DNA from 2 places in the Streptomyces sp. NPDC088762 genome. Region 1 is predicted to be linked to the other one. Evidence: predicted binding sites of a transcription regulator. Region 1 holds the regulator's gene; the other holds the start of a gene.
The links. The regulator HrcA, encoded in region 1, represses chaperone genes, less so after heat shock. The targets are predictions, from matches to a motif close to TTNGCACTCNGNNNNNCNGAGTGCNAA.
Positions count from the first base shown of each region.

Region 2: a site for HrcA is predicted at 1,539-1,565, ahead of groL (chaperonin GroEL). Genes of this name have one in related genera too.

Region 1 is NZ_JBIVKT010000018.1:72,074-87,962, reverse strand. Features, by position in the region: gene rpsT (30S ribosomal protein S20) at 615-881, opposite strand; gene lepA (translation elongation factor 4) at 1,126-2,991, shown strand; gene ACIP5M_RS30525 (AMP-dependent synthetase/ligase) at 3,214-5,103, shown strand; gene hemW (radical SAM family heme chaperone HemW) at 5,342-6,574, shown strand; gene ACIP5M_RS30515 (Uma2 family endonuclease) at 6,678-7,265, shown strand; gene ACIP5M_RS30510 (DUF3097 domain-containing protein) at 7,243-8,052, opposite strand; gene ACIP5M_RS30505 (MBL fold metallo-hydrolase) at 8,081-8,806, opposite strand; gene hrcA (heat-inducible transcriptional repressor HrcA) at 8,953-9,969, shown strand; gene dnaJ (molecular chaperone DnaJ) at 9,970-11,109, shown strand; gene ACIP5M_RS30490 (nitronate monooxygenase) at 11,278-12,369, shown strand; gene ACIP5M_RS30485 (16S rRNA (uracil(1498)-N(3))-methyltransferase) at 12,366-13,112, shown strand; gene ACIP5M_RS30480 (histidine triad nucleotide-binding protein) at 13,306-13,665, shown strand; gene ACIP5M_RS30475 (ribonuclease Z) at 13,668-14,573, shown strand; gene ACIP5M_RS30470 (carbohydrate kinase family protein) at 14,710-15,807, shown strand.
Region 2 is NZ_JBIVKT010000011.1:158,783-174,671, forward strand. Features, by position in the region: gene groL (chaperonin GroEL) at 1-1,372, opposite strand, end outside; gene ACIP5M_RS24055 (cold-shock protein) at 1,693-1,899, opposite strand; gene ACIP5M_RS24060 (MoaD/ThiS family protein) at 2,297-2,575, opposite strand; gene thrC (threonine synthase) at 2,612-3,910, opposite strand; SAM riboswitch class I at 3,904-4,061, opposite strand; gene ACIP5M_RS24070 (glucosyl-3-phosphoglycerate synthase) at 4,263-5,240, shown strand; gene ACIP5M_RS24075 (trehalose-6-phosphate synthase) at 5,301-6,764, shown strand; gene ACIP5M_RS24080 (hypothetical protein) at 6,826-9,642, opposite strand; gene otsB (trehalose-phosphatase) at 9,784-10,638, opposite strand; gene ACIP5M_RS24090 (DUF3263 domain-containing protein) at 10,681-10,917, opposite strand; gene ACIP5M_RS24095 (ABC transporter substrate-binding protein) at 11,013-12,314, opposite strand; gene ACIP5M_RS24100 (ROK family protein) at 12,491-13,423, shown strand; gene nagA (N-acetylglucosamine-6-phosphate deacetylase) at 13,423-14,592, shown strand; gene ACIP5M_RS24110 (1-phosphofructokinase family hexose kinase) at 14,695-15,624, shown strand; gene ACIP5M_RS24115 (CBM35 domain-containing protein) at 15,653-15,889, opposite strand, start outside.

The DNA of each region.
Region 1 (15,889 bases):
GCCTCGGGACCCGAGCGGGCCTGGCCCCGGGTTCGATGCGCCCTGCCGCCCTGCCCCTGCCGCCCTGCCGCCCTGCCGCCCTGTTTTGCCCTGGCCCGCTGGTGGGTTCGGGGCGCCGCGGCCCGGGTGGTTGTGGGCGGGGTGCACCGCCGGGGGTGGGGTGCTTCCGGCGGCTCGGCGGGGGGCGCGGTCCTGTGCGTGCCGCTCCGGGCGGAGCCGGGGCTCCGCCTGGGGTGGGGCGGCGCTCGGTGTCCGGATCCCGGCGGGCTGGTCTCCGTAGAAGATGCATATGCCCTCACGGAGAAGGGCCTCGCCCTGTGGCCGGCCCTGAGCCACCTGATGCAGTGGGCCGCCGCCCGCCCGACCGGCACCGGCTGTGCGACCCGCCCGGCGCCGCCGACGTCACCATCCGCTCCGGCCTGTCGCCTACCTCCGGGGTAGCACGAAGGCCCCGGGCGCCACCCTGGGGAAGGGTGGTGACCGGGGCCTTCGTCGTTACTGCTCTGTGTGCGCCGCACCCGCGTGGCGAACGCAGGCCGCGTGCGGCGCGGTGTGCCGGTCCGGAGCGGAAGAGAGGGCCCGCTGGGTCCTTACCGGCGATTCACATCGAGAGCTCAGCCCTGCAGGGAGGCAACCTTGGAGGCCAGCGCCGACTTCTTGTTGGCGGCGGCGTTCTTGTGGATGACACCCTTCGAGACAGCCTTGTCGAGCGCACGCGCGGCGGCGCGGGAAGCCACGGTGGCCTTCTCGACGTCACCGGCGAGGACGGCCTCGCGGGCCTTGCGGATCGCGGTCTTGAGCGAGGACTTGACGGCCTTGTTGCGCAGGCGCGCCTTCTCGTTCGTCTTGTTCCGCTTGATCTGGGACTTGATGTTCGCCACGAAAGAGCCTTTTCAGGTTCAGAGTTTGATCTTCGGATTGTGCCTCGACAGCTGAGAGGGCATACGAGACACAGCTGCCCAGGCTACCAGGCACGCTTCGGGCAGCCCAAACCGAGCGCACTGCCCCGTCCATGGGACCATGGGAGCCTGCGTACAGATCCGACATCGCGCCGACGAAGGCGACGAGATCCGAACTTTCGCTCCGAGCTTCGTTCCGACTGCGACCCGAGAATCAGGACACTGCGTGCCCGCGATCCCCAGCCACGTGCCCGAGCCGAGCCGTACCGACCCGGCGCTGATCCGCAACTTCTGCATCATCGCGCACATCGACCACGGCAAGTCGACCCTTGCCGACCGGATGCTCCAGCTCACCGGTGTGGTCGACCAGAGGCAGATGCGCGCCCAGTACCTCGACCGCATGGACATCGAGCGTGAGCGAGGCATCACGATCAAGTCCCAGGCGGTCCGGCTGCCCTGGGCGCCCACCACGGGCGAGGGTGAGGGCAAGACCCACATCCTCAACATGATCGACACTCCCGGGCACGTCGACTTCACCTACGAGGTCTCGCGCTCCCTCGCCGCGTGCGAGGGCACGATCCTGCTGGTGGACGCCGCGCAGGGCATCGAGGCGCAGACCCTCGCCAACCTGTACCTGGCGATGGAGAACGACCTCGCGATCGTCCCCGTCCTGAACAAGATCGACCTGCCGGCCGCGCAGCCGGAGAAGTTCGCCGAGGAGCTCGCGAACCTGGTCGGCTGCGACCCGGACGACGTGCTGCGCGTCTCGGCCAAGACGGGCCTCGGTGTCGACGCGCTGCTCGACAAGGTCGTCGCCACTGTCCCGGCCCCGGTCGGCGTCAAGGACGCGCCCGCCCGCGCGATGATCTTCGACTCGGTCTACGACTCGTACCGCGGCGTGGTCACCTACGTCCGTGTGGTCGACGGCCAGCTCAACAAGCGCGAGCGCATCAGGATGATGTCCACCGGCGCCACGCACGAGCTGCTGGAGATCGGCGTCTCCTCCCCGGAGATGACCCCGGCCGACGGCATCGGCGTCGGCGAGGTGGGCTACATCATCACCGGCGTGAAGGACGTCCGTCAGTCCAAGGTCGGTGACACCATCACCAGCCTCAGCAACGGCGCGACGGAGGCCCTCGGCGGTTACAAGGACCCGAAGCCGATGGTCTTCTCGGGCCTGTACCCGCTGGACGGCTCGGACTACCCCGACCTGCGCGAGGCCCTGGACAAGCTCCAGCTCAACGACGCCGCGCTCGTCTACGAGCCGGAGACCTCCGCGGCGCTCGGCTTCGGCTTCCGCGTCGGCTTCCTCGGCCTGCTCCACCTGGACGTGGTCCGCGAGCGCCTCGAGCGCGAGTTCGGCCTCGACCTGATCGCCACCGCGCCCAACGTGGTCTACCGGGTGGTGCTGGAGGACGGCAAGGAAGTCACCGTCACCAACCCGAGCGAGTTCCCCGAAGGCAAGATCAAGGACGTCTTCGAGCCGGTCGTGCGGGCCACCGTGCTCGCGCCCACCGAGTTCATCGGCGCGATCATGGAGCTCTGCCAGCAGCGTCGCGGCACCCTCCTCGGCATGGACTACCTCTCCGAGGACCGGGTCGAGATCCGCTACACCCTCCCCCTCGCTGAGATCGTCTTCGACTTCTTCGACCAGCTGAAGTCCAAGACGCGCGGCTACGCCTCCCTCGACTACGAGCCCACCGGCGAGCAGGCCTCCAGCCTGGTCAAGGTCGACATCCTGCTGCACGGCGACAAGGTCGACGCCTTCTCCGCCGTCACCCACAAGGACGCCGCCTACGCCTACGGCGTGCGCCTGGTCGCCAAGCTGCGCGAGCTCATCCCGCGGCAGGCCTTCGAGGTGCCGATCCAGGCCGCGATCGGCTCCCGCGTCATCGCCCGCGAGACCATCCGCGCCATCCGCAAGGACGTCCTCGCCAAGTGCTACGGCGGTGACATCTCCCGTAAGCGGAAGCTGCTGGAGAAGCAGAAGGAAGGCAAGAAGCGGATGAAGATGGTCGGCTCCGTGGAGGTCCCGCAGGAGGCCTTCATCGCCGTCCTCTCCAGCGACGAGTCCGGCGGCAAGAAGAAGTAGCCGATCAGGCAGCGGTGCGGGCGATCGTCGGCGCCCGCCGCCCGCTCGTGTGTGAAAACAGGCCCCCACGCGGAAGCGCGGGGGCCTGTTTCGTTATGAATCGGCCGCTCGCGGGCCCTTACGCGCCAGGCGGAGGGCCCCTAGTCTGATCACTGCTCGATGGTTACTCGCCAGTTACAAGACCCTGAATGACAGCCCCTGCCGCTGGTCCGGAGGACGTCCGTGAGCGACACACAGACCTTGATCGAGAACCGCCCGCCCACCGTGGCGGCCCTCTTCCTTGAGCGCGTCGCCGCCACGCCCCATGCGGAGGCGTACCGGTTCCCCGTTCCGGCGGCCGGCGGCCAGGGCCCCGACGACTGGAAGTCGCTGAGCTGGGGCCAGGCGGCCGACCGGGTCTTCGCCATCGCCGCCGGCCTGATCGGCCTCGGCCTCGGCCCGGAGGAGCGCGTCGCGCTCGCCTCCAACACCCGCGTGGAGTGGATCCTCGCCGACCTCGGCGTCATGTGCGCCGGCGGCGCGGTCACCACCATCTACCCCAGCACGAACGCGGAGGAGTCGGCGTTCATCCTCGCGGACTCCGACAGCCGGGTGCTCATCGCCGAGGACGGGAAGCAGCTGGCGAAGGCACGCGAGCGCCGCGCCGACCTGCCGCACCTCGCCCACGTGGTGGTCGTGGAGGCGGCCGATGCGCTCGCCGCCGAGGGGGACCCCGAGGGCTGGGTGCTCTCGCTCGCCGACCTGGAGGAGCGCGGCAAGGAGTACCTGGCCAAGCACCCCGAGGCGGTCAAGGAGCGGATCGCGGCCATCACCGCCGACCAGCTCGCCACGCTCATCTACACCTCCGGCACGACCGGCCGCCCCAAGGGCGTCCGGCTGCCGCACGACAACTGGTCGTACATGGCCAAGGCCACCGTCGCCACCGGCATGATCTCCAGCGACGACGTCCAGTACCTGTGGCTGCCGCTCGCGCACGTCTTCGGCAAGGTGCTGACCTCCGGTCAGATCGAGGTCGGGCACGTCACCGCCGTCGACGGCCGCATCGACAAGATCATCGAGAACCTGCCGATCGTGCAGCCGACCTACATGGCGGCCGTCCCGCGCATCTTCGAGAAGGTCTACAACGGGGTCGCGGCCAAGGCCCGGGCCGGCGGCGGAGCCAAGTACAAGATCTTCCAGTGGTCGGTGGGCGTGGCCCGCGAGTACGCCAAGGTCACCCAGGACAACTTCCGCCGGACCGGCCAGGCGACCGCCCCCCTCGGCCTCGCCACCAAGCACAAGATCGCCGACGCGCTCGTCTACTCCAAGCTCCGCGAGGCCTTCGGCGGCAACCTGCGCGCCGCCGTCTCCGGCGCCTCCGCCCTGGCCCCCGAGATCGGCTACTTCTTCTCCGGCGCGGGCATCCACATCCTGGAGGGCTACGGCCTGACCGAGTCCAGCGCAGCCTCCTTCGTCAACCCGGGCGAGGCCTACCGCACCGGCACGGTCGGCAAGCCGCTCCCCGGCACCGAGGTCCGCATCGCCGACGACGGCGAGGTCCTGCTGCGCGGCCCCGGCATCATGCAGGGCTACCACGGCAAGCCCGAGCAGACCGCCGAGGTGCTGGAGTCCGACGGCTGGCTGCACACCGGTGACATCGGCGAGCTGTCGCCCGACGGCTACCTGCGCATCACCGACCGCAAGAAGGACCTGATCAAGACCTCGGGCGGCAAGTACGTCGCCCCGGCCGAGGTCGAGGGCCAGTTCAAGGCGATCTGCCCGTACGTGTCGACCATCGTCGTGCACGGCGCCGACCGGAACTTCTGCTCGGCGCTGATCGCGCTCGACGAGCCGTCGATCCTGGGCTGGGCGGCCGAGAACGGCCTGGAGGGGAAGACGTACGGGGAGGTCCTGGCGGCGCCGGAGACCGCGCGCATGATCGAGACGTACGTGCAGACCCTGAACGAGGGCCTGCAGCGCTGGCAGACGGTCAAGAAGTTCCGGATCCTGCCGCGCGACCTGGACGTGGAGCACGGGGACCTCACGCCGAGCCTGAAGCTGAAGCGGCCGGTCGTCGAGCGTGAGTTCAAGCACCTGATCGAGGAGATGTACGAGGGGGCGCGCGAGGCCTGACGCCTGCCGCGGGCTCGGGGGGTGGGGTGGCTGGGCTGCCCCGCCGCCCCCGCCAGTGCCGGGCGTACGGCCGTGGTTCCCTGCGGCGCCGCTTCCCGGGGCTCCGCCCCGGACCCCGCGCCTCAAACGCCGGCGGGGCTGGTTTTGCCCCCGCTCGAGTACGCGGGTGCGGCTGCAGGAGCGGGCTCCCTCGCCGGAGGGCGGTCTCGGACGTGCGGCGGTGCGGGATGATGGGGGTATGCCTTCCGCACTGCCCGATGGTGAACCCATGCCCGAAGACGGCTCGCTGCCGTCGCACGCCCTGGCGGGCGCCGGGGACCGGCCGCTCGGGTTCTACCTGCACGTCCCGTACTGCGCCACGCGCTGCGGGTACTGCGACTTCAACACCTACACGGCCACCGAGCTGCGGGGCACCGGCGGGGTGCTCGCCTCCCGGGAGAACTACGCCGACACCCTGATCGACGAGGTCAGGCTCGCGCGCAAGGTGCTCGGGGACGACCCGCGGGAGGTCCGGACCGTCTTCGTCGGCGGCGGTACGCCCACGCTGCTGCCCGCCGGGGACCTCGTACGGATGCTCGCGGCCATCCGCGACGAGTTCGGTCTGGCGCCCGACGCCGAGATCACCACCGAGGCCAACCCGGAGTCGGTGAATCCGGAGTACCTGGCCGAGCTGCGGGCCGGCGGCTTCAACCGGATCTCCTTCGGCATGCAGAGCGCCAGGCAGCACGTCCTGAAGGTGCTGGACCGCACGCACACCCCCGGCCGCCCGGAGGCATGTGTCGCCGAAGCCCGCGCGGCGGGGTTCGAGCACGTCAACCTGGACCTGATCTACGGGACGCCCGGCGAGTCGGACGACGACTGGCGGGCCTCGCTGGAGGCCGCGCTCGGGGCCGGCCCGGACCACATCTCGGCGTACGCGCTGATCGTGGAGGAGGGCACGCAGCTGGCCCGCCGGATCCGTCGCGGCGAGGTCCCGATGACGGACGACGACGTGCACGCCGACCGCTACCTGATCGCCGACGCCGTGATGGCCGAGGCCGGCTACTCCTGGTACGAGGTGTCGAACTGGGCCACCTCGGAGGCCGGGCGCTGCCTGCACAACGAGCTGTACTGGCGCGGCGCCGACTGGTGGGGCGCGGGCCCCGGCGCCCACTCGCACGTCGGCGGGGTCCGGTGGTGGAACGTCAAGCACCCGGGCGCCTACGCGGCGGCGCTGGCCGCGGGCCGCTCCCCGGGCGCGGGCCGCGAGCTCCTCTCCGAGGAGGACCGCCGGGTCGAGCGGATCCTGCTGGAACTGCGCCTGGTGGACGGGGTCCCGCTGTCCCTGCTGGCCCCGGCCGGGCTCAGAGCTGCAGGGAAGGCGCTCGCGGACGGGCTGCTGGAGGCGGGCCCGTACGAGGCCGGGCGGGCCGTGCTGACCCTGCGGGGGCGGCTCCTGGCCGACGCGGTGGTCCGGGACCTGGTGGACTGACCACTCGCGCGGGTGAATCCGGGCGGGACCGGCGCGAGCCTGCCTATCCTGTTCCTAGGCTGCCACCGTAAGTGACGGCGGCAGGACGCGGAGGACCACGGAGATGACCGCTGTGGATGACCGGCTGATCACGGATGCCGTCCAAGCCTTCGAGGACCTGGAGGTCCCCGAGGGTTTCAAGGCGGAGCTCCTCAGGGGGGACATCGTGATGATGGCCGGGCCCGATTGGGTCCATAATCTGATCGTCCTGCATGTGCAGAAGCAGATCCCACTCGACAAGTGGTATCCGGTGCAGACGCAGGACATCGCGATTCCCGGAGAGTCCTCGGAGCCGCAGCCGGACCTCGTGGTCGTCGAGCACGGTGCCTTCGACGGTCCGGGCAGGCTCGTGCCCGCCCCGGCCATCACGCTGCTCGTCGAGGTCGTGTCCAAGAACAGCTCGGTCGCCGACTATGGGATCAAGCGTTCGATGTACGCGGCGGGCCAGGTCCCCGCCTACCTGATCATCGATCCGTTCGAGGCGGAATGCCTGCTCCTCACGGAGCCGACCGGTGCCGGGGAGGACGCCGACTACAAGGTCGAACGAAGGGTGCCGTTCGGCGACCCCGTCCCCCTGGCCGTCCTGGACCTCAAGCTGGAGACTGGCGAGTTCGGCACGCTGCCGAAGTTCAAGAAGTACCACCGACAGTGACGAAGTCGATCAGCTCCTCGACCCGGCCCAGGAGGGTCGGCTCCAGGTCCTTGTAGGACGTCACCCGGGACAGGATGTGCTGCCAGGCGGCCCCCGTGTTCTCCGGCCAGCCCAGCGCCCGGCAGATGCCCGTCTTCCAGTCCTGACCGCGCGGAACCTCCGGCCACGCGCCGATGCCGAGCGCGGACGGTTTCACCGCCTGCCAGACGTCCACGTACGGGTGGCCCACGACCAGCACGTCCGGTGAGGTCACCGAGGCCGCGATGCGGGACTCCTTCGAGCCGGGGACCAGGTGGTCCACCAGGACCCCCAGACGGGCGTCCGGCGCCGGGGCGAACTGCGCCACCACGGCCGGGAGGTCGTCGATGCCCTCCAGGTACTCCACCACCACGCCCTCGATGCGCAGGTCGTCACCCCAGACCCGCTCCACCAGCTCCGCGTCGTGCCGGCCCTCGACGTAGATCCGGCCCGCCCGTGCCACCCGCGCCCGGGCCCCCGGAACGGCCAGCGAGCCCGACGCCGTCAGCCGCGGCGCGGAGGGCGCCCGGGACGGCCGGACCAGCGTGACGACGGCGCCTTCCAGCAGGAAGCCGCGGGGCTCCATCGGGAACACCCGCCGCTTGCCGAACCGGTCCTCCAGGGTCACCGTGCCGGCCTCGCAGGCGACCACCGCGCCGCAGAAGTCCATACCGGCCACCTCGACCACCAGATCGGGCTCGGCCGGCACTTCCGGCACGGCCTTGGGGCGCTTCCACTGCGGGGTCAGGTCGGGGGAGTACTCGCGCATCCGGCCGACACTAGGAGAGCCGCGGCCGTCACGTCTCCGACACGCCGAAACGGGCGGCCAGTGTGGCGCGTTGCGCACGCACGAAGCCCGCGTCGACCACCGCTCCGTGACCCGGCACGTACAGCGCGTCCTCGCCGCCCAGCGACAGCAGCCGGTCCAGGGCCGCGGGCCACTGCCGCGGCACGGCGTCTGTGCCCGCCTGCGGCTCGCCGGACTCCTCCACCAGGTCCCCGCAGAACACCGCCTCCCGCTCGCCGGGTACGCAGACGGCCAGGTCGTGCCCGGTGTGGCCCGGTCCCACGTTGGCGAGCAGCACCTGCACCCCGCCCAGGTCCAGCGTCCACTCCCCGGACACCAGGTGCTTCGGCAGCACCAGCAGGTCCACCGCCTCCGCGGCCTCCGCCTCGGCCAGGCCGTGGCGGACCGCGTCCGCGCGCAGCGCCTCCCGACCCGTCGACAGCAGCGCGTCGAGTCCGACCGCACCGTAGAACTCGGCCCCCGCGAAGGCGGCCCCGCCCAGTACGTGATCGAAATGGCCGTGCGTGAATGCGATATGGGTCACGTGCCGTCCGGTCAGCCGCTCCGCCTCGGCCCGCACCGCGGCACCCTCCCGCAGGCAGGAACCGGGGTCGATCAGGAGCACCGACTCGTCCCCCACCACCAGCCCCACCGTGCAATCCCACACCGGAAGCCGCCTCCGGCCGGTCCGCCCGGTCAGCCGTTCCCAGCCCGCCTCTTCCCAACGCACGTCCATGCCGCGACGCTACCCTGGCGGGCCTCCCTTGCCAGGGTCTTACTACCCGGCCGTACACTGAGCGGGGGGATCTCTGGCACTCGAACGATCAGAGTGCCAACGAACTGCCCACGAACAAGGCAACGGACCAGCTGGAGGTGCGCGCGATGCTCAGCGAACGCAGACTCGAAGTGCTGCGCGCCATCGTCCAGGACTACGTCGGGACGGAGGAGCCCGTCGGCTCCAAGGCGCTCACCGAGCGGCACCGTCTCGGCGTCTCGCCCGCCACCGTGCGCAACGACATGGCCGTGCTGGAGGAAGAGGGCTACATCGCCCAGCCCCACACCAGCGCCGGCCGGATCCCCACCGACAAGGGCTACCGGCTCTTCGTCGACAAGCTGGCGGGGGTCAAACCGCTGTCGTCGCCCGAGCGCCGCGCCATCCAGAACTTCCTCGACGGCGCCGTCGACCTGGACGACGTGGTCGGCCGCACCGTGCGGCTGCTCGCGCAGCTCACCCGGCAGGTCGCGGTCGTCCAGTACCCCTCGCTGACGCGCTCCACCGTGCGCCACGTCGAGCTGCTGTCGCTGGCCCCGGCCCGGCTGATGCTCGTACTGATCACGGACACCGGGCGCGTCGAGCAGCGGCTGATCGACTGCCCGGCGCCCTTCGGCGAGACCTCGCTGGCGGATCTGCGGGCCCGGCTCAACAGCAGGGTCGTCGGCCGCCGGTTCACCGATGTCCCCCCACTCGTCCAGGACCTCCCCGAATCCTTCGAGGCCGAGGACCGCGGCACCGTCTCCACCGTGCTCGCGACGCTCCTCGAAACCCTGGTCGAGGAAGCCGAGGAGCGGCTGATGATCGGCGGCACCGCCAATCTCACGCGCTTCGGACACGATTTTCCCCTGACGATCAGGCCGGTGCTCGAGGCGCTGGAGGAGCAGGTCGTGCTCCTCAAGCTGCTCGGCGAGGCCAATGAGTCGGGAATGGCCGTACGGATCGGGCATGAGAACGCCTACGAGGGGCTGAACTCCACGTCGGTCGTCTCGGTCGGTTACGGTTCGGGCGGCGAAACCGTCGCCAAGCTCGGCGTGGTCGGACCGACCCGCATGGACTACCCCGGAACGATGGGAGCGGTACGCGCAGTGGCACGTTACGTCGGACAGATCCTGGCGGAGTCGTAAGTGGCCACGGACTACTACGCCGTTCTCGGCGTGCGCCGCGACGCATCGCAGGACGAGATCAAGAAGGCATTCCGGCGGCTTGCGCGCGAGCTGCACCCGGATGTGAACCCCGATCCCAAGACGCAAGAGCGTTTCAAGGAGATCAACGCCGCCTACGAGGTCCTCTCGGACCCGCAGAAGAAGCAGGTCTACGACCTCGGCGGCGACCCGCTCTCCTCCTCGGGCGGTGGCGGCGGAGCCGGCGGCTTCGGCGCGGGCGGCTTCGGCAACTTCTCCGACATCATGGACGCCTTCTTCGGCCAGGCCTCGCAGCGCGGCCCGCGCTCGCGGACCCGCCGCGGCCAGGACGCCATGATCCGCCTGGACCTGGAGCTGGACGAGGCGGCCTTCGGGACCCAAAAGGACATCCAGGTCGACACGGCCGTCGTCTGCACCACCTGCTCCGGTGAGGGCGCCGCCCCCGGCACCTCGGCGCAGACGTGTGACATGTGCCGCGGCCGCGGTGAGGTCTCGCAGGTCACCCGGTCCTTCCTGGGCCAGGTCATGACCTCGCGCCCCTGCCCGCAGTGCCAGGGCTTCGGCACCGTGGTCCCCACCCCGTGCCCCGAGTGCGCGGGCGACGGCCGGGTCCGCTCCCGCCGCAGCCTCAAGGTCAAGATCCCGGCCGGCGTCGAGAACGGCACCCGGATCCAGCTCTCGGGCGAGGGTGAGGTCGGCCCCGGCGGCGGCCCCGCCGGCGACCTGTACGTGGAGATCCACGAGCTGCCGCACCCGACCTTCCAGCGGCGCGGGGACGACCTGCACTGCACGGTCACCATCCCCATGACGGCGGCGGCCCTGGGCACCAAGTGCCCGCTGGAGACGCTGGACGGCATGGAGGAGATCGACATCCGGCCCGGCACCGGGTCGGGGCAGTCGATCCCGCTGCACGGGCGGGGCGTCACGCACCTGCGGGGCGGCGGGCGCGGGGACCTGATCGTCCACGTCGAGGTCACCACCCCGACCAAGCTGGACGCCCAGCAGGAGGAACTGCTGCGCCAGCTGGCGAAGCTGCGCGGCGAGGAGCGCCCGATGGGCCAGTTCGCGCCGGGGCAGCAGGGCCTGTTCAGCCGCCTGAAGGACGCGTTCAACGGCCGCTGACCGGCCCGCGATCCGATACGCCGAGCCCGGCCGGGGACGCCCCCGGCCGGGCTCGCCGCATCCCCCGGCCGGGCCCGCCGCAGCCGTTCCGGCCACGCCGGGAAGCGGACTATGCCAGGCGAATGCGGTGATTCGGCCCCCTGAGCGGGACATGGCACGATGCAGTCCATGTCCACCGCACCGAACGGTCTCTGCCGCCATCCGATCGTGCAGGCTCCCATGGCGGGCGGCGCCTCCTGTCCTCCCCTCGTCGCCGCCGTGTGCGAAGCGGGCGGACTGGGCTTCCTGGCCGGCGGCTACAAGACCGCCGACGGCATGTACCAGGAGATCAAGCAGGTGCGCGCGCTCACCCGGCGCGCCTTCGGCGTGAACCTCCTCCTGCCGCAGACCGGCTACGTGGACCCGGCCGCCGTGGAGGCGTACCGCGGGCAGCTGGCCGGCGAGGCCCGCTGGTACGACGTCTCCCTCGCCGACGAGGACATCATCGGCACCAGCGACGACGGCTACGACGCCAAGCTGGCCATCCTCCTGGAGGACCCGGTCCCCGTCGTCTCCTTCACCTTCGGCTGTCCCACGCCCGTGGCGCTCGCGGCCCTGCGCAAGGTCCGTACGTACACCGTCGTCACCGTGACCTCCGTGGAGGAGGCGCGCGCCGCGCAGGAGGCGGGCGCGGACGCCGTGTGCGTCCAGGGCGTGGAGGCGGGCGGCCACCAGGGCACCCACCGGGACGACCCGCAGGCCGACGGCACGGCGGCCGTCGGACTGCTCGCGCTGGTGGCGCAGGTACGGGAGGCCGTGGCCCTCCCGATCATCGCGGCGGGCGGCCTCATGCGGGGCTCGCAGATCGCCGCGCTGCTGGCGGCGGGCGCGGAGGCGGGCCAGCTCGGAACCGCCTTCCTGGCCTGCCCCGAGTCGGGCGCGCACCCGCTGCACAAGAAGGCGCTGACCGACCCGCTGTTCGTACGGACCGAGCTGACCCGGGCCTTCTCCGGGCGGCCCGCGCGGGGGCTGGTCAACCGCTTCATGCGGGAGCACGGGCCCTACGCCCCGGCCGCCTACCCGCAGATCCACCACCTGACCTCGGGGCTGCGCAAGGCGGCCGCCGCGGCCGGGGACCCGCAGGGCATGGCGTTGTGGGCGGGCCAGGGGCACCGGCTGGCGCGGACGCTGCCGGCCGGGGAGCTGGTGGAGGTGCTGGCGGCCGAACTGGCCGAGGCGCAGAGCACGTTGAAGGCAAGACAGATGAGGAGTGCGTCATGACCGCCCCGGTGTTCGTGGTCGAAGAGGTCCCCGCGGGACCGGAGTTCGTCCTGGACGGCCCGGAGGGCCGGCACGCGGTGTCCGTGAAGCGGCTGAACCCCGGCGAGGACGTGGTCCTGACCGACGGGCGGGGCCACTGGACGGAGGGCGTCGTCAAGGCCGCCGAGGGCAAGGACCGCCTCGTGGTCATGGACCTGCACACCGTCGAGGAGGAACCGGAGCCGCAGGTGCGCATCACCGTGGTCCAGGCCCTCCCCAAGGGGGACCGCGGAGAGCTGGCCGTCGAGACCATGACCGAGACGGGCGTGGACGCGATCGTGCCGTGGCAGGCCTCGCGCTGCATCACCCAGTGGCGCGGCGAGCGCGGGGCCAAGTCCCTGGCCAAGTGGCGGGCCACGGCCCGGGAGGCGGGCAAGCAGTCCCGCCGCGTCCGCTTCCCGGAGGTGGCCGAGGCCATGTCCACCAAGCAGGTGGCGGCGCTGCTCGCCGGCGCCGACCTGGCGATGGTCCTCCACGAGGACCGCGACACCCCCTCCGAGGCACTGGCCACGGCCGAACTGCCCGCCTCCGGCTCCGTCGTGCTGGTGGTCGGCCCCGAGGGCGGGGTCTCCCCGGAGGAGCTGGCCGTCTTCGCCGGGGCGGGGGCCCACCCCTACCGCCTGGGCCGCTCCGTGCTGCGGACCTCCACGGCCGGCACGGCCGCGACCGCCGTCCTGCTGGCCCGCACCGGCCGCTGGTCCTGACGGCCGGGGCGCGCTCCCGGCGCGGACGGGACCGGAGCGGGCCCCGGCCGGCCGGAAGCGGGACCCGAACCGGCCGGGACCGGACCGGACGGGACCGAACCGGGAGGCCCAGACCGGGCCTCGGCCCGCGGCGGGCGCACGGCTGGATACGATGCCCCGACCGATCACGATCACCGTCACGAGAGGCGAAGCAATGGCCGGGGAACCGCAGGCCGACTGCCTGTTCTGCAAGATCGTCGCGGGGAAGATCCCGGCGACGGTGGTCCGGGAGACCGAGACGACCGTCGCCTTCCGGGACATCAACCCCCAGGCGCCCACCCACGTGCTCGTCATCCCGAAGGTGCACTACCCGGACGCCGCCACCCTCGCCGAGGCCGAGCCGGCCGTCGCCGCCGACATACTGCGTGAGGCCGCACGGATCGCCGCCGACGAGAAGATCGCCGACCACGGCTACCGGATCGTCTTCAACACCGGCACCGGCGCCGGCCAGACCGTCTTCCACACCCACGCGCACGTCCTCGGCGGCCGTGGCCTCGAGTGGCCCCCCGGATAGTCGTGTCCGTACGCGAATTCGTGGTGCTGGGCACCGCCAGCCAGGTGCCCACCCGCCACCGCAACCACAACGGCTACCTCCTCCGCTGGGACGGCGAGGGCATCCTCTTCGACCCGGGCGAGGGCACCCAGCGCCAGATGCTCCGCGCCGGGGTGGCCGCGCACGACATCAACCGGATCTGCGTCACGCACTTCCACGGTGACCACAGCCTCGGCCTGGCCGGCGTGATCCAGCGCATCAACCTCGACCGGGTCCCGCACCCCGTCACCGCGCACTACCCGGCCTCCGGGCAGAAGTTCTTCGACCGGCTCCGGTACGCCACGGCCTACCGGGAGACGGTGATCATCGACGAGGAGCCGGTCGCCGCGGACGGGCCGCTGGCCCGCGGGGCCTCGTACGTCCTGGAGGCCCGGCGGCTCTCGCACCCGGTGGAGTCCTTCGGCTACCGGCTCACCGAGCCGGACGGGCGCCGGATACTGCCCGGACTGCTCGCGCGGCACGGGATCAAGGGGCCCGACGTCGGCCGGATCCAGCGGGAAGGCGCGCTGAACGGGGTCACCCTCGAGGAGGTCAGCGAGCCGAAGCCGGGACAGCGGTTCGCGTTCGTCATGGACACCCGGCTCTGCGACGGGGTGGAGGCGCTGGCGGAGGCCTGCGACATGCTGGTGATCGAGTCGACCTTCCTCGACGAGGACGCGCAGCTCGCCGCCGACCACGGGCACCTCACCGCCGGGCAGGCGGCACGGGTGGCGCGGGACGCGGGCGTCCGGCACCTGGTGCTGACGCACTTCTCGCAGCGGTACTCCGACCCGTCCGAGTTCGAACGGCAGGCCCGCGCGGCGGGATTCGAGGGCGAGCTGACGGTGGCGGCGGACCTGCTCCGGGTCCCCCTGCCGAAGCGGGTCTAGGGGGTTCCCGAAGAGGCGGAAAACGGCGCCGTGAAGGTGATCTGCGACACACTGGGGTTTGGCTCCCCCCGCAAGGGGCAGGGCTGGCAGCTTTCCACCGCAGAAACGACCCTTCAAGAGCTACGGGGAGTACACCGTGACCAGTCGGGACAGCATCGACAGCCGCGCCGCCGCAGTGGACCCCCTCGGTCCGCTGCGGGACCCCCAGGAACCGGGCTGCGACGTCTTCCTCACCGGGACGGTCTTCCTCGACATCATCTTCACCGGCCTCGACTCCGCACCCGTGCGCGGTACGGAGTCCTGGGCCCGCGGCATGGGCTCCAGCCCCGGCGGCGTGGCCAACATGGCCACCGCCCTGGCCCGCCTCGGCCTGCGCACCTCGCTGGCCGCCGCCTTCGGGGACGACCACTACGGCGAGTACTGCTGGGACGCCCTGGAGCAGGGCGAGGGCATCGACCTGTCCATGTCCCGGACCATCCCCGGCTGGCACAGCCCCGTCACCGTCTCCATGGCCTACGAGGGCGAGCGCACGATGGTCTCGCACGGCCACGAGGCGCCTCCGCCGTCGGGCCCCGGGCCGTTCCCGCAGTGCCCGCCGCTCGCCCGCGCGGCCGTGGCCTCGCTCGCCCCGGGCCGCGGCGAGCAGTGGATCGGCGAGGCCGCCCGGCGCGGCTCGCGGGTCTTCGCGGACGTGGGGTGGGACGAGAGCGGGCGGTGGGACCTGGGGGCCCTGGCCGACCTGGAGCACTGCGAGGCCTTCCTGCCGAACGCGGGCGAGGCCATGCGGTACACGCGGACCGACTGCCCGCGCGCGGCGGCCCGGGCGCTGGCCGAGAAAGTGCCGATCGCGGTGGTGACGATGGGCGCGGAGGGTTCGTACGCGGTGGACGGGCGCACCGGCGAGACGGCGCACGTACAGGGGATCACCGTGGACGCGCTGGACCCGACCGGGGCGGGGGACGTCTACGTGGCGGGCTTCGTCACCGGGACCCTGGCGGGCTGGCCGCTGGCGGACCGGCTGGCCTTCGCCGGGCTGACGGCGGCCCTGTCGGTCCAGGAGTTCGGCGGCTCCCTGTCGGCCCCAGGCTGGCCGGAAGTGGCCCACTGGTGGCTGACCGCCCCCGAGGCCCTGCGCGGCCGCTACGGCTTCCTGGACGACCTGATCCCGGGGGCCTCGACCCCCGCGGCCCGCCGCAGAGCGGTCCCGACGATCGGTTTCCGCCACTCCGCGTAGGCCTGCGCCGGGCTCTCCCCGTCGCGCTGTGCACCGGCGTCGCAGCAGGGCGTAAAACCCCTCGGGGAAGCCGCGGCGGGGA
Region 2 (15,889 bases), on a different contig from region 1:
CGAGACCACCGTTGACGGCGATCTGCTTGAGCGGGGCCTCCAGGGCGAGCTTCACGGCGTTGGCGCCGGTCGCCTCGTCACCCTCGAGCTCGAGCTTCTCGAAGACCGCGGAGGCCTGCAGCAGGGCCACGCCACCACCGGCGACGATGCCCTCCTCGACGGCCGCCTTCGCGTTGCGGACGGCGTCCTCGATGCGGTGCTTGCGCTCCTTGAGCTCCACCTCGGTCGCGGCACCGGCCTTGATGACGGCCACGCCGCCGGCCAGCTTCGCGAGGCGCTCCTGGAGCTTCTCGCGGTCGTAGTCCGAGTCGGAGTTCTCGATCTCGGCGCGGATCTGGTTGACGCGACCCTGGACCTGGTCGCTGTCACCGGCACCGTCGACGATGGTGGTCTCGTCCTTGGTGATGACGACCTTGCGGGCGCGGCCGAGCAGGTCGAGACCGGCGTTCTCGAGCTTGAGGCCGACCTCCTCGGAGATGACCGTGCCACCGGTGAGGATGGCGATGTCACCGAGCATGGCCTTGCGGCGGTCGCCGAAGCCCGGGGCCTTGACGGCGACGGACTTGAAGGTGCCGCGGATCTTGTTGACGACCAGGGTCGACAGGGCCTCGCCCTCGACGTCCTCGGCGATGATCAGCAGCGGCTTGCCGGACTGCATGACCTTCTCCAGGAGCGGCAGCAGGTCCTTGACCGAGCCGATCTTGGAGTTGACGATCAGGATGTACGGGTCGTCGAGGGCCGACTCCATACGCTCCATGTCGGTGGCGAAGTACGCCGAGATGTAGCCCTTGTCGAAGCGCATGCCCTCGGTGAGCTCGAGCTCCAGCCCGAAGGTCTGGGACTCCTCGACGGTGATGACGCCTTCCTTGCCGACCTTGTCCATGGCCTCGGCGATGAGCTCGCCGATCTGGGTGTCGGCGGCGGAGATGGAGGCCGTGGAAGCGATCTGCTCCTTGGTCTCGACATCCTTCGCCTGCTCCAGCAGGGCGCCGGAGACGGCCTCGACGGCCTTCTCGATGCCGCGCTTGAGGGCCATCGGGTTGGCGCCGGCGGCCACGTTGCGCAGGCCCTCGCGGACGAGCGCCTGGGCGAGCACGGTGGCGGTGGTCGTACCGTCGCCCGCGACGTCGTCCGTCTTCTTGGCGACTTCCTTGACCAGCTCGGCGCCGATCTTCTCGTACGGGTCCTCGAGCTCGATCTCCTTGGCGATGGAGACGCCATCGTTGGTGATCGTGGGCGCGCCCCACTTCTTCTCAAGGACGACGTTGCGACCCTTGGGGCCAAGGGTGACCTTGACGGCGTCGGCGAGCTGGTTCATCCCACGCTCGAGACCGCGCCGGGCCTCCTCGTCGAACGCAATGATCTTGGCCATCTGAAGTGGTCCTCCCGGACAGCGGTGGATTGCTCCCAGGACCGCGCCCGCGCCCGCGACGGACGGCCTGCGTGCCCGGCGGTTCCTTCCCGCCGGACCCTGCGGGCCTCACCGACCCGGTCCTCGTTCAGTAGCACTCTCACCTGGAGAGTGCTAACGCCAATGATTAGCACTCGACCCCCGCGAGTGCAAGCGGCTTGGGCGAAGACCCCAATGAACACACCGGTGACGCGCGAGGGGCCCACATCCCGTGTCCAGGATGTGGGCCCCTCGTACGTCTTGAATCAACGCTGTCGCGTCGGCGGTCGATCGCGCCAGGACTAGCCGATGGCGAGCTTGACCATGTCCGCCTGCGGACCCTTCTGGCCCTGCGAGATCTCGAACTCGACCCGCTGACCCTCTTCAAGGGTGCGGTACCCGTCCATCTGGATGGCGCTGTAGTGGACGAACACATCCGCACCACCGTCGACCGCGATGAAGCCGTAGCCCTTCTCCGCGTTGAACCACTTGACGGTGCCCTGAGCCATGCCTAACTCCCCTATTACTGGCCCTTGCGCAGGAACGCACTTCGCGGTCCCGGGTCAGAACTTGCGTCGGAACGCGTCGACCGAGGCTGAATGTATCTGCGCGGGTGCTGTCTGCAACAGGTCAATCCGACGAGAAATCTGGACACCCAGATAGATTGAAATAGAGTGAAAATTTGGCATGTTCCCGGGCAAGTCGGGCCCGGCATATCTCGCCAAACACCCATACCGCACTTGCACATTGACCCGATGTCGACCCTCACGCGGCCCGTTCATATGCAGCGGGCAAGAACAGCGGAGGGGACTTCCCCAACTCTACCGCGCCCAATCAAACAGAATTACCCCCTCCGCTTTTAGCGGAGGGGGTAATTCTGGTTTGCGCGTGTCACCCGGAAGGTGTTCAGCAGCCGCCCGCGACGGCCGGGATGATCGAAACGCCGGCGCCGTCCGGCGTCGCCGCCTCGAGGCCGCCCTCAAAGCGCACGTCGTCGTCGTTGACGTACACGTTGACGAAGCGGCGCAGCTTGCCCTGGTCGTCCAGGACGCGGGCGGCGATGCCCGGGTGGTTCTTCTCCAGCGACTCGATGACCTCGGCCAGGGTCGCGCCCTCGGCCGGGACCTCGGCCTGGCCGCCGGTGTAGGTGCGCAGGATGGTGGGGATGCGGACGTTGACGCTCATGGCGCTACTGCCTTTCCGGGGCGAGGGGGAAGAAGATCAGGCCAGGCCGGCGGCGCGGAACGCGTCCAGGCTGGGGCGGATGGTGGCGGTCTGCCCGCTGTCCGCGGCCACCGCCTCCAGGGTCTTGAGGCCGTCACCCGTGTTCAGGACGACGGTGGTCAGCGCCGGGTCGAGCAGCCCGTTCTCGATGAGCTTCTTCGTGACGCCGACGGTCACGCCGCCCGCGGTCTCGGCGAAGATGCCCTCGGTCTGCGCGAGGATCTTGATGGCCTCGACGACCTGCTCGTCGGTCACGTCCTCGACGTAGCCGCCGGTGCGCCGCGCGATGTCCAGGACGTACGGGCCGTCCGCCGGGTTGCCGATGGCCAGCGACTTGGCGATGGTGTTCGGCTTCTGCGGGCGGACCACGTCGTGGCCGGCCTTGAAGGCGGTGGACACCGGGGAGCAGCCCTCGGCCTGGGCGCCGAAGATCTTGTACGGCTTGTCCTCGACGAGGCCGAGCTTGATCAGCTCCTGCAGGCCCTTGTCGATCTTCGTCAGCTGGGAGCCGGACGCGATCGGGATGACGATCTGGTCGGGCAGCTGCCAGCCGAGCTGCTCGCAGATCTCGTACGCGAGGGTCTTGGAACCCTCGCCGTAGTACGGGCGCAGGTTGACGTTGACGAAGCCCCAGCCCTCGCCCAGCGGGTCGCCGATGAGCTCGGAGCAGAAGCGGTTCACGTCGTCGTAGTTGCCCTCGATGCCGACCAGGTCGCCACCGTAGACACCGGCCATGACGACCTTGCCCTGCTCCAGGTCGTGCGGGATGAACACGCAGGAGCGGAAACCGGCGCGGGCGGCCGCGGCGCCGACGGCGCCGGCCAGGTTGCCGGTGGAGGAGCAGGACAGGGTGGTGAAGCCGAAGGCGCGGGCGGCCTCGACGGCGATCGCGACGACGCGGTCCTTGAAGGAGTGCGTCGGGTTGCCGGAGTCGTCCTTGACGTAGAGCTTGCCGGTGACGCCCAGCTCCTTGGCCAGGTTCTGCGCGTCCACGAGCTTGGTGAAGCCGGGGTTCAGGCTGGGCTTGGCGGCCACGTCCGCGGGGACGGGCAGCAGCGGCGCGTAGCGCCAGATGTTGGCGGGGCCGGCCTCGATCGCCGCGCGCAGCGCTTCGGGGTCACCGGTGGGGAGCTCGTAGGCGACTTCCAGCGGTCCGAAACACTCGACGCACGCGAAGATGGGGCCGAGCTCGAAGCGGGTGCCGCACTCGCGACAGGAGAGGCCCGTGGCGGGTCCGAGATCAACAGAGGTGGCGACAGTCTGTGCAGCCATGATGGCGAGGCCCTTTCTCCTCATCTTCCCCATGGCGCACTTCGCCATGAGACGGAATTGGCACCTTCCCTAGCCGGGGACCTCGCGGGGGTGCGTCCAAGACGCATCGCGAGAACCGACTGGAGGGTTGCCGGGGCTTCAACGGGCCGTGTCCCTCTGCCCCTCTGGATGAGCGGTATGGCACCGGCACACGCGCTCTATGGCGCGCCGGTGCGTTTGTGCGCGAGGACCCCCGGCATGCGGTGGTCCTTCGCGTTGTTCAAGACTGTAACCGAAGGGCCGGACCGTTGAGACAGCCGTCCGAACCGCGAGATGGATCACTTTTCGGTCAAACCGACCAAGCGGCAGGCCAACCAAGGTGCAAGGGAGTCCGAAGGTGCTGGAAGAGGTGGAGCGCTGGCTGGCCGGCCGCTCCTGGGCCGCCGCCGACCGACCGCTCGACCAGCTGCTGGAGCGCAAACGCGCAGCCGGGACCACGGTCAGCGTGGTGCTGCCCGCGCTCGACGAGGAGGCGACCGTCGGCGCGATCGTCGAGGTGATCCGGCGTGAGCTGATGGAGGGACTGCCCGTCCCGCTGGTGGACGAGCTGATCGTGATCGACTCGGGCTCCGGCGACGCCACGGCGGAGGTGGCGCAGAAGGCCGGCGCGCGCGTGGTGCACCGCGACGACATACTGCCGCGGATCCCGGCGCTGCCCGGCAAGGGCGAGGTGCTCTGGCGTTCCCTGCTGGTGGCCACCGGCGAGATCGTCTGCTTCGTCGACGCCGACCTGCGGGAGTTCTCGGCCTCCTTCGTCTCCGGCATCGTGGGGCCGCTGCTGACCGACCCGGAGGTGCAGTTCGTCAAGGCGATGTACGACCGCCCGTTCGGCGGCGCCCCCGGGCAGGGCGGCCGTCCGGGCGGAGCCGAGCAGGGGGGCAGGGTCACGGAGCTGGTCGCCCGGCCCCTCCTCAACCTCCACTGGCCACAGCTGGCCGGCTTCGTGCAGCCGCTGGGCGGCGAGTACGCCGTACGGCGCTCGCTGCTGGAGCGGCTGCCGTTCCCCGTCGGGTACGGCGTTGAGCTGGGGCTGCTGGTCGACGCCCTGCACACGGTCGGGCTGGACGCGCTGGCCCAGGTGGACGTGGGCGTACGGGTCCACCGCCATCAGGACGGGCAGGCGCTGGGCCGGATGGCCGCGGCGATCTACCGGACCGCCCAGGTACGGCTCTCGCGCGGGCACCTCGTACGGCCGGAGCTGACGCAGTTCGAGCGGGGGCCCGAGGGCTTCGTGCCGCACACGTATCCGGTGGACACCGAGGAACGGCCGCCGATGCTGGGCGTCAAGGAATACGCGCTGCGCCGCGTGGCCTGACCGGCGACACCCGGTACGCACGGACGTTTGAGGACGCGCGGGCCGGGCTAGGTTGGCCGCATGGCTTCTCAGGTACTCGTTGCAGCGAACCGCGGCCCGCTCTCCTACGCCCTCGCCGCCGACGGCACGCTCAGTGCCCGGCGCGGCGGGGGCGGTCTCGTCTCCGGCCTCTCCGTGGCGCTCGCGGAACAACCGGACGCGCTGTGGATCTGCGCGGCCCTCTCGGAGGGGGACCGGGAGGCGGTGCGCCGGGGTGTCGCCGAGCCGGGCGTCCGGATGCTGGACATCGATCCCACGGTGTACGACGACGCGTACAACGGCATCGCCAACTCGGTGCTGTGGTTCACCCACCACCACCTGTACGACATCCCGCGCGAGCCGGTCTTCGACGCGGAGTTCCGGCGGCGTTGGGGCGCGTACACGGAGTACAACCGGGCCTTCGCGCAGGCCATCGCCCAGGAGGCGGCGGAAGGGGCCTGCGTGCTGGTGCAGGACTACCAGCTGGCGCTCGTGCCGGGCTTGCTCCGGGAGCTGCGGCCGGACCTGCGGATCGGGCACTTCACGCACACGCCGTGGGCTTCGCCCGAGTTCCTGCGGATGCTGCCGGAGGACATCCGCACGCGGCTGCTGTGGGGGATGCTGGGGGCGGACCGGCTGGGCTTCCACACCCGGGCGTGGGCCGCCGACTTCGTCCGGGGCGCGGGCATCGACGACGGGAGCGGGGCCGCCGAGGGGGTCTGGCCGAGCGGGGGCACCCCCGGGGTGTGGCACCGAAAGGCGGCCCCGGACGGGAGCGGGCTGCTGGAGCGCCGGTTCACCGAGGTGGCCACGTACCCCCTCGGCGTGGACGCGGACGAGCTGCGGGCGCTGGCGTACCGGCCCGAGGTCGACGACAAGCTGGCGGCGCTGCGGGCGGAGGTCGGCGACCTGAAGACGATCGTCCGTGTGGACCGCACGGAGCTGTCGAAGAACATCCTGCGCGGCCTGCTCGCCTACCGGGAACTGCTGGTCGCGCACCCCGAGTGGCGCGGGCGGGTCGTGCACATGGCCTCGGCGTACCCGTCCCGGCAGGACCTGGAGGAGTACCGCTCGTACACGGCGGCGGTGCGGGAGCTCGCCGACGAGATCAACGCGGAGTTCGGCGAGGAGGGCGGCTGGCAGCCGGTCCTGGTGTCGGTGCAGGACGACTTCGCGCGGTCGCTGGCGGCGTACCGGATGGCGGACGTGGCGCTGGTGAACCCGGTGCGGGACGGGATGAACCTGGTGGCGAAGGAGATCCCGGTCGTCTCGGAGGCGGGCTGCGCGCTGGTCCTGTCGACGGGGGCGGGGGCGTACGGGGAGCTTCGCGAGGACGCGCTGACCGTGAACCCGTACGACGTGTCGGCGACGGCCGAGGCCCTGCACGCGGCCCTCTCGATGCCGTCCGCCGAGCGCGCGGAGCGCACGAAGCGTCTGGCCGCCGCCGCCACGGCCCTTCCCCCGACCCGGTGGTTCGCGGCCCAACTGGCCGACCTTCGCGGCTGAGGCGGACGCGCCCCGGTGCCGGCCGAGGAACGGGCCGGCGCCGGGGCGGGTCTGTGCGGTGTTACGTCGTGTAGTAACCGGCGACGTCGGCGATGAGGTCGACCGAGCCCGCGTTGTTGTAGAAGCTGACCTTCCCGTTCACCACCGGCACGACGACCAGATTCGGAATCGTCTGCCCCGCGACGAAGTTCAGGTTCGACGCACTCGTACGCGTCGTCCCGTTCGGATACACCGACACGTAACTACCGGCCGTCGGATCGGTCGCCGTGACGTTCAGGACCACCGCCGTCACCCCGGTCGCCGGAATCCCCGCCGTACCCGTGACCTGCAAGGTCACCGTCCCGCCCTGACCCACCTTCGCCTTCGGCACACCCAGACCCTCACGGGTGTCCATCAACCGCGTCGGCGTGATCGGCTTGTACGTGGAGCCCGTGCCATCGGTCGTGTAGTAACCGGCCACATCCGCGATGAGGTCGACCGAGCCCGCGTTGTTGTAGAAGCTGACCTTCCCGTTCACCACCGGCACGACGACCAGATTGGGAATCGTCTGCCCCGCGACGAAGTTCAGGTTCGACGCACTCGTACGCGTCGTCCCGTTCGGATACACCGACACGTAACTACCGGCGGTCGGATCGGTCGCCGTGACGTTCAGGACCACCGCCGTCACCCCCGACGCCGGAATCCCCGCCGTACCCGTGACCTGCAAGGTCACCGTCCCACCCTGACCCACCTTCGCCTTCGGCACACCCAGACCCTCACGAGTGTCCATCAACCGCGTCGGCGTGATCGGCTTGTACGTGGAGCCCGTGCCATCGGTCGTGTAGTAACCGGCCACATCCGCGATGAGGTCGACCGACCCCGCGTTGTTGTAGAAGCTGACCTTCCCGTTCACCACCGGCACGACGACCAGATTGGGAATCGTCTGCCCCGCGACGAAGTTCAGGTTCGACGCACTCGTACGCGTCGTCCCGTTCGGATACACCGACACGTAACTACCGGCGGTCGGATCGGTCGCCGTGACGTTCAGGACCACCGCCGTCACCCCCGACGCCGGAATCCCCGCCGTACCCGTGACCTGCAAGGTCACCGTCCCACCCTGACCCACCTTCGCCTTCGGCACACCCAGACCCTCACGAGTGTCCATCAACCGCGTCGGCGTGATCGGCTTGTACGTGCCCTGGCCGGAGCCCGCGGGCGGCGTCACCGTCAGCGTGCCGCGCGAGTACTGGTGGTTGAGCGCGTTGACGGTGATGTTCCAGATGCCGGCGGGGGCCGTGCGCAGGTCCACCGTCGCCTTGAGCGTCCGGGCGTCGGCGGAGACCGAGACGGTCTTGGCCGTCAGCGGCGCCGGGCCGCCGGTCAGCTGGACGGTGGTGTTCATGCTCAGCGCGGTGCCCTGGACGGTGAGGGTCGCGACCGTACCGCTCTGGGCGGTGTTCGGCGTGACCGCCCCGACCGACAGCTCCTCAGGGCCGCAGGGCGCGTTGGTGCAGACGAGCTCGGCGCGGTACGCCGTACGCTCCGCCCGGTCCGGCAGCGCGAGGACGAACAGGCTCTGGTCGACGCCGTCGCACTTGTAGGGGGACGAGCTGCCCTGGCACAGGTTGCGCCCGGTGCCGTTGTACAGCGCGGGCTCCGGGGTCGACTGCCCGCCGTCCGTGGCGGTGATGTCGGCCCTGAACTCGTCACCCTGGACGCTCGGCAGGACGGCGCACACGCCGGTGCGCTCCGCGGAGAGAGTGCCGGTCAGGGGCCCGTACCCGTACGCGACCGACCCGGCGCGCGTGCACTCGGGCGCGGGTCCGGCGGCCGTGGCGATCCGCCAGGCGTCGAGGCGGTAGGAGGCGGGCAGGGTCCAGTTCTCGGGGACCTGGGTGACGACCTGGTAGCCGGTGGAGCCGGTGAGCGGGCATGTCCAGGTGGTCGGGTGGCAGGCGATGCCGCCGCCGTTGTCCATGATCAGCATGTGCGTGCTGTCGTGGGCGTCCCGGACGTTGACGTTCAACCGGTCCGTGGCGGCGGCGGTGGTGATCCGGTGGCAGCGCAGGGTGCCGTTCTGGCCGGACGTTCCGGTCGTGGCAGGGGCCCCGATCGCCGTCGCGGCGGAGGTGGTGCAGCCCTTGGCCGTGGCGGTGACGTCCCGGCGGTCCAGGGTGTGGCTGCGCGGGGCGTCCTGGCCCTCCAGGAGCACGGTGTACGCCTTGCCGGCGGTGAAGTAGCAGCTGGTGAGGCCGTCGGTGCGCAGCTGCTGCCCGGGGGTGGGGTGGCTGTAGCAGGACGGCCCGTTGCCCTCGGTGTCGATGATGCTGACCGCGTAGTCCGGGAACAGCTCCGTGTCGTCCGGGAGGCCGTAGCGGGTACGGAGGAGCTCGGAAGTGGAGTGCGCGGCGGCCGGGATCGTCAGGCAGTGCGAGAAGACGCCGTTGCCGGTCTCCAGCCGCACGGCCGCGGTGTCATCGGCGAAGCTTCCCGCGGACCAGACCGGGCAGTCCGCCTGGAGTACGTCCGTACGGACGAAGTGGACGCCGTACGGCCCGGTCGCGGCGGTGTCGTCGGCGTGCACGAGGGCACGGAACGGCGCCGTCCCGGTCAGGGCGCACTCGCCCCGGACGAGATCGCCGGCGGCGCACTGGGCGGCGCCGTTGCGGTCCACCACCTCGACCTGGACGCTCACGCCCGCGCCGCCACGCGAGGTGAGGGCGGCGATCCGGGCGCCCTGCGGGCTCGGCAGCTCCAGGCAGTGCGTCTGCCCGGCGGTGGCGAACGTACCCGAGTACCGTCCCGCGGCGACGGCGACGCAGTTCTCGGCGGCCGGCGCGGCCTGAGCGGCGCCCACCGGCAGGAGGAGTGTGGCGAGGACGGCGAGAAGGAACGTCAATACGGCGGGAATCGGGCGTCTCTCGGACACCGAAGACATTGGCATGAACCCCCCAGGGTGATGTGCGACGAGTGATCGTCGCACACCCCTCCCCGGGGCTCCGCCCCGGCTGCCCGGGCCCCGCCCCGCACCCCGCGGCGGTCAGGCTCGGAGGGTGCCGGCCAGGGTGGCCAGGAAGGACGCCACGGCGGCCGGTCCGGGGAGGACCAGGTCGGCGCGGGCCGCGAGCTCCGGGACCTCCGCCGAGCCGCTGCACAGCAACAGGCCCGGCAGACCGTCCGCACGCCGCTTCTCGACCGCCGAGTACGCGGCGAGGTCACCCAGGTCGTCCCCGGCGTACAGCACCGCTTCCGCGTCCGTCTCCGCCAGGAACTCCGTCAGGGCGACCCCCTTGTCCATCCCCGGCGGCCTGAGCTCCAGTACCGCCCGTCCCGGCTCGACCATCAGCCCGTGCCGCGCGGCCAGCTCGGCCAGCGGTTCCCGCAGGGCGGCGAAGGCCGCCTCCGGGTCGGCCGCCCGCCGGGTGTGGACGGCCAGGGCCCGGCCCTTCTCCTCGATCCACGTGCCGCGCCAGGCCCCGATCGACTCCAGGAACCCCGGCAGCTCGGCCCGGACCGCCGCCACACCGGGGTGCTCGGCGGGTGCCTGGACGATGCCGGTGACGGCGTCCCACCGCTCGGCCCCGTAGTGGCCGAGGACCACCAGGTGTTCCAGTCCGGGGACCCCGGCGAAGCCCCCGTAGCGGACGGCGACCCCCGCCGGCCGGCCGGTGACGACGGCCACCGACGCCACCTCGGGGGCGAGTGCCGCAAGGGCGGGTACGGCCCCGGGGTGGGCCCGGGCCTGGTCCGGGTCCGGGACGATCTCGGCGAGGGTGCCGTCGAAGTCCAGGGCGATCACGGATCGGCGCGGTGCGCGGAGCAGGGCTTCGAGTCCCTCGCGTCCGGCTGCGGTGACGGGCATCGGCAGGTCGCGGTCGTTCGGCTGGCTCCCCATACGCACGACCCTAACGGCCCCGCCCGAGGACGGCTACGGTGCCTACCGCCTGGCCCGCTGGGCCTCGCGGATGCGCCGCAGCCGGTTCACCGTGCCCGGCGCGTGGGCGAGCGCGCGCGGGTCGTCCATCAGTACGTTGAGCAGCTGGTAGTAGCGGACCGGGGTCATCCCCAGCCCCTCCCGTATCGCCCGCTCCTTGGCGCCGGGCCCGGGCCAGGTGCGTGCCTCGTACGCGAGCACCGCGGCCTCGGTGGCCGTCAGCTGCCCCTCGTCCGTCATACCGCCAGATTAACGCCGACCGCTGACACCGCGGCGGCCCGTCACCGCCGCCGCCGCTGCCGCCGCCGTCACCGCCCTCACCGCCGTCGCCGCCGTCACCTCTGGTCGGCCGCCCGCGCCGCCGTCGCGATGTCCTCCAGGACCTTCGCCGGCTGTCCGCCCGGCTGCACGCTCGTGCCGATGTTCCGCTTGATGTCCTCGCTGACGCCCGCCCAGGACTTCTTGCCCACCGGGTACAGCTTCGAGGTGGGCAGCGCGTCGAGGAAGGTCTTCAGCTGCGGCGCGGAGCCCGCCGTGCCGTTCGCCATGGCCCGGTACCCGCTCGTGGTCGCCGGCAGCAGGTCGTACGTGTTGGTGAAGGCGGTCACGTTCTTCGGCTCGTACAGGCGGTCCAGGAACTTCCCGGCCTCCTTCCGGTGGCCGTTCTTGAAGGCCATCACCCAGTCCGCGACGCCCATCGCCGAGTGCTCGGTGCCGTCGGCGGTCGGCATGGTCACCATGCCGAACTTGACGCCCTTCCCGGCCGCCTGCTTGAGCAGCGTCGGGTGTCCGTTGAGCATGCCGACCTCGCCCCGCGTGAAGGCGTCGAAGGCGGCCTGCCGGTCGAGCTTCGCCGGTTCGACCGGCCCCGTCAGCCCCTGCCCGACCATCCTGTCGCGCAGGAACTCCAGCGTCCGGACGTTCTCGGCGGAGTCGAGGGTGTACTCCTCCTCGTTGTCGGTGTAGCCGCCACCGCCCGCCAGCATCCACATCATCGTCTCGGCCTGCGCCTCCTCGCGGCCCAGCGGCAGCGCGAAGGGGGTCGCGACGCCCGCGCCCTTGAGCTTCTTGGCGGCCGCCTCCAGCTCCGCCCAGCTCTTGGGCTGCCAGCCGGCCTTGGAGTCCTTCGGGATGACCCCGGCGTCGGCCAGCAGCTTCTCGTTGTAGAAGAGCAGCCGGGTGCTGGCCACGAAGGGCAGCCCGTACTGGACCCGCTTGACCTTGCCCGCGTCGGCGAGCGGCCCGAGGAAGTCGGCCTCGGTCTTGACGGAGAGCAGCTCGTCCGCCGTGTAGAGCTTGCCCGCCTCCGCGTAGTCGGCGTAGGCGCCGATCTGCGCGATGTCGGGGGCCTTGCCCGCCTTGACCATCTCGGCGACCTTGGCGTCGACCTGCGACCAGGAGTAGACGCTGACCTCGACCTTCACGCCGGGGTTGTCCTTCTCGAAGCCGTCGGCGAGGCCCTGCCAGTACGTCTGCGAGGAGTTCTGCGGATTGTCCCCGTAGTCGGCCGCCACGACCCGCAGGGTCACCTCGTTGTTCCCGGTGAGTCCGCCGGCGGCGCCACAGCCCGTCAGTGTCGCGGTCAGGCTCAGCGCGGCGCAGGACGCGGCGAGGCCCGGCAGGTAACGGCGCTTCACAGTTCTCGTTCCACCCCTTGTTGTACGTACGATCCACGTAAGGTCTACACCACTTTGGCGGCTGTTCCACATCCGGCTCCCCACCGGGGCCTCGATTTGTATGGCCGCTCAACAATCCCTCTCAATGGACTAGACCTTTCCCCGCCGAGCACGCGAGACTGTCCCCTGTGAAACCCGTGAAACACGTCATCGCCCTCGATGTGGGCGGCACCGGGATGAAGGCCGCCCTGGTCGCCGCCGACGGCACCCTGCTCCACGAAGCGCGCCGCGCCACCGGCCGCGAACGGGGCCCCGGGGCCGTCGTCGAGACGATCCTCGACTTCGCCGCCGAGCTGCGCGACACCGGCCGCGAGCACTTCGGGCAGCCCGCCTCGGCCGCCGGCGTCGCCGTCCCCGGCATCGTCGACGCCGACAACGGGATCGCGGTCTACGCGGCGAACCTGGGCTGGCGCGACGTACCGATGCGGGAGCTCCTCAGCGCCCGCCTCGGCGGGATCCCGGTGGCCCTCGGCCACGACGTGCGCACGGGCGGACTCGCCGAAGGCCGCATCGGCGCCGGCCGGGACGCCGACCGCTTCCTCTTCGTCCCCCTCGGCACCGGCATCGCCGGAGCCATCGGCATCGCCGGCCGCATCGAAGCCGGAGCCCACGGCTACGCGGGCGAGATCGGCCACATCGTGGTACGCCCCGGCGGCCCCGCCTGCGGCTGCGGCCAGCACGGCTGCCTGGAGACCCTCGCCTCCGCCTCCGCGGTCAGCCGCGCCTGGGCGGCCGCCTGCGGCGACCCCGACGCCGACGCCGCCGACTGCGCCAAGGCCGTCGCGTCCGGCGACCCCCGCGCCCGCGAGGTGTGGCTGGCCGCCGTCGGCGCGCTCGCCGACGGGCTGGTCACCGCGATCACCCTGCTGGACCCGCGCACGCTGATCATCGGTGGCGGGCTCGCCGAGGCGGGGGAAACCTTGTTCACACCACTACGGACGGCCGTGGAGGAGCGCGTGACGTTCCAGCGGCTCCCCCACATCGTGCCGGCGGCCCTCGGGGACACCGCCGGATGCCTGGGCGCAGGGCTGCTCGCCTGGGACCTACTCGCCACGGAGGTACCTGCCTGATGTCCGGAAGCGGAAGCGAGCACAGCACTGTTCTCTCCGGCGCCAGGGTGGTCCTGCCCACCGGAACCGTCGCGAACGGCCGGGTCATCGTCGACGGCGACCGGATCGCCGGCAGCGCCCGGGAGGGCGCGCGGGTCGTGGACCTGTCCGGGCACTGGGTCGTCCCCGGCTTCGTGGACATGCACAACCACGGCGGCGGCGGCGCCTCCTTCACCTCCGGCACCGCCGAGGAGGTCCTGAAGGGCGTACGGACCCACCGCGAGCACGGGACCACCACCCTGGTCGCCTCCACCGTCACCGGGGACCTGGACGGACTGGCCCGGCGGGCCGGGCTGCTCGCCGAGCTGACGCAGCAGGGCGAGATCGCCGGCATCCACTTCGAGGGGCCGTTCATCAACGCCTGCCGCAAGGGCGCGCACAAGGAGGACCTGCTCCGGGACCCCGACCCGGCCGAGGTCCGCAAGCTCATCGACGCCGCCCACGGCGCCGCCCGCATGTTCACTCTCGCCACCGAACTCCCGGGCGGCCTGGACTCCGTACGGCTGCTGGCCGAGCACGGGGTCATCGCGGCGATCGGGCACACGGACGCGACGTACGAGCAGACGCGCGCGGCCATCGACGCGGGCGCGACCGTGGCCACCCACCTCTTCAACGCGATGCCGGCCCTCGCCCACCGCGAACCGGGCCCCATCGCGGCCCTGCTGGAGGACGAGCGGATCACCATCGAGCTCATCAACGACGGGACCCACCTGCACCCGGCCGCCCTGGAGCTGGCCTTCCACCACGCGGGCGCACACCGCGTGGCGCTGATCACCGACGCGATGGACGCGGCCGGTTTCGGCGACGGGACGTACCACCTGGGCCCGTTGGAGGTCGAGGTCAAGGACGGCGTGGCCCGGCTCGTGGAGGGCGGCTCCATCGCCGGCTCGACGCTCACCTTGGACACCGCCTTCAAGCGGTCGGTGACGGTCGACAAGCTGCCGGTGGAGTCCGTGGTCCAGGCGATCTCCGCCAACCCGGCCAAGCTGATCGGCCTGTACGACGAGATCGGCTCGCTGGAGCCCGGCAAGTACGCGGACCTCGTCGTCCTGGACGCCGGCTTCTCGCTCAAGGGCGTCATGCGGCGCGGCGAATGGGTCGTCAGCCCGGGGGCACCGCCCGCCCCCTGACGGCCAAGCGGCTGTACGCACGGGGCGGTCGGCCCACAGGACTGGGCCGACCGCCTTCTGTTTGGCATGATCCCGGCAGCAACAACCCCGGGGGTGCCCTTCATGATCCTGACCGTGACGCTCAACACCGCGCTCGACGTCACCTACCGTGTGCCGCGGCTGCTCCCGCACGCCTCGCACCGGGTCTCCGACGTCGCCGAGCGGCCCGGCGGCAAGGGGATCAACGTGGCCCGGGTGCTGGGCGCGCTCGGCCACCCGGTGACGGCGACCGGCTTCGCGGGCGGCCCGGCGGGCGTCCTCGTACGGGAGTTGCTGGCGCGGCGGTCCCCGGAGGTCGTGGACGCCCTGGTGCCCTGCGCGGGCGGCACGCGGCGCACGCTCGCCGTCGTCGACGAGGCCTCCGGCGACACCACCCAGTTCAACGAGCCGGGCCCGCTGATCACTCCCGCGGAGTGGACGCGGTTCCTCGACCGGTACGAGTCCCTGCTGGCCGGCGCGGACGCCGTGGCCCTGTGCGGCAGCCTGCCCCCGGGCGTGCCGGTGGGCGCGTACGCGGTGCTCGTACGGGCCGCCCGCGCGGCCGGGGTCCCGGTCCTGCTGGACACCAGCGGCGAGGCCCTGCGCCGCGGGGTCGCCGCCCGCCCCGAGATCATCAAGCCGAACGCCGCCGAGCTGGCCGAGCTGACCGGCTCCCGCGAGCCGCTCCCCGCCACCCGCGACGCCCGCCGCCGGGGCGCCCACGCGGTGGTCACCTCGCTCGGCCCGGACGGGCTGCTGGCCGCCACCCCCGAGGGCACCTGGCAGGCGGCCCCGCCCCGCGCCCTGTCCGGCAACCCCACCGGAGCCGGCGACTCCGCGGTGGCCGGCCTGCTGTCCGCCCTGACGGAGGGCCTGGACTGGCCGGAGCGGCTGGCCCGCGCGGTCGCCCTCTCGGCGGCCACGGTGCTCGCCCCGGCGGCGGGAGAGTTCGACCCCCGCACCTACGACGAGGTACGGGGGTCGGTGAAGGTCACGACGACGGCGGCCGTCTAGACGGCCTTGGCCGGGGAAGTGGACCGGCTCAGCCCTGTTCCAGCCAGAGCTGGTCGAGCTTCACGTCGCACTGGTTGCCCGCCTCGCACGAGATCCTGATCGTGTTGGCGCCCTGCTTGAGGTCCACCAGTGAGTAGGTGTTGGTCCAGCCCTTGGCCCAGTCGCCCTCGGCGGCCTTGGAGAAGTTCTTCATGTTGATCGGCCGGGTCTGCGCCTCGCCGTTGACGGTCAGCGTGGTGTTGGCGTCCTTGCCCGGCACCCCGTA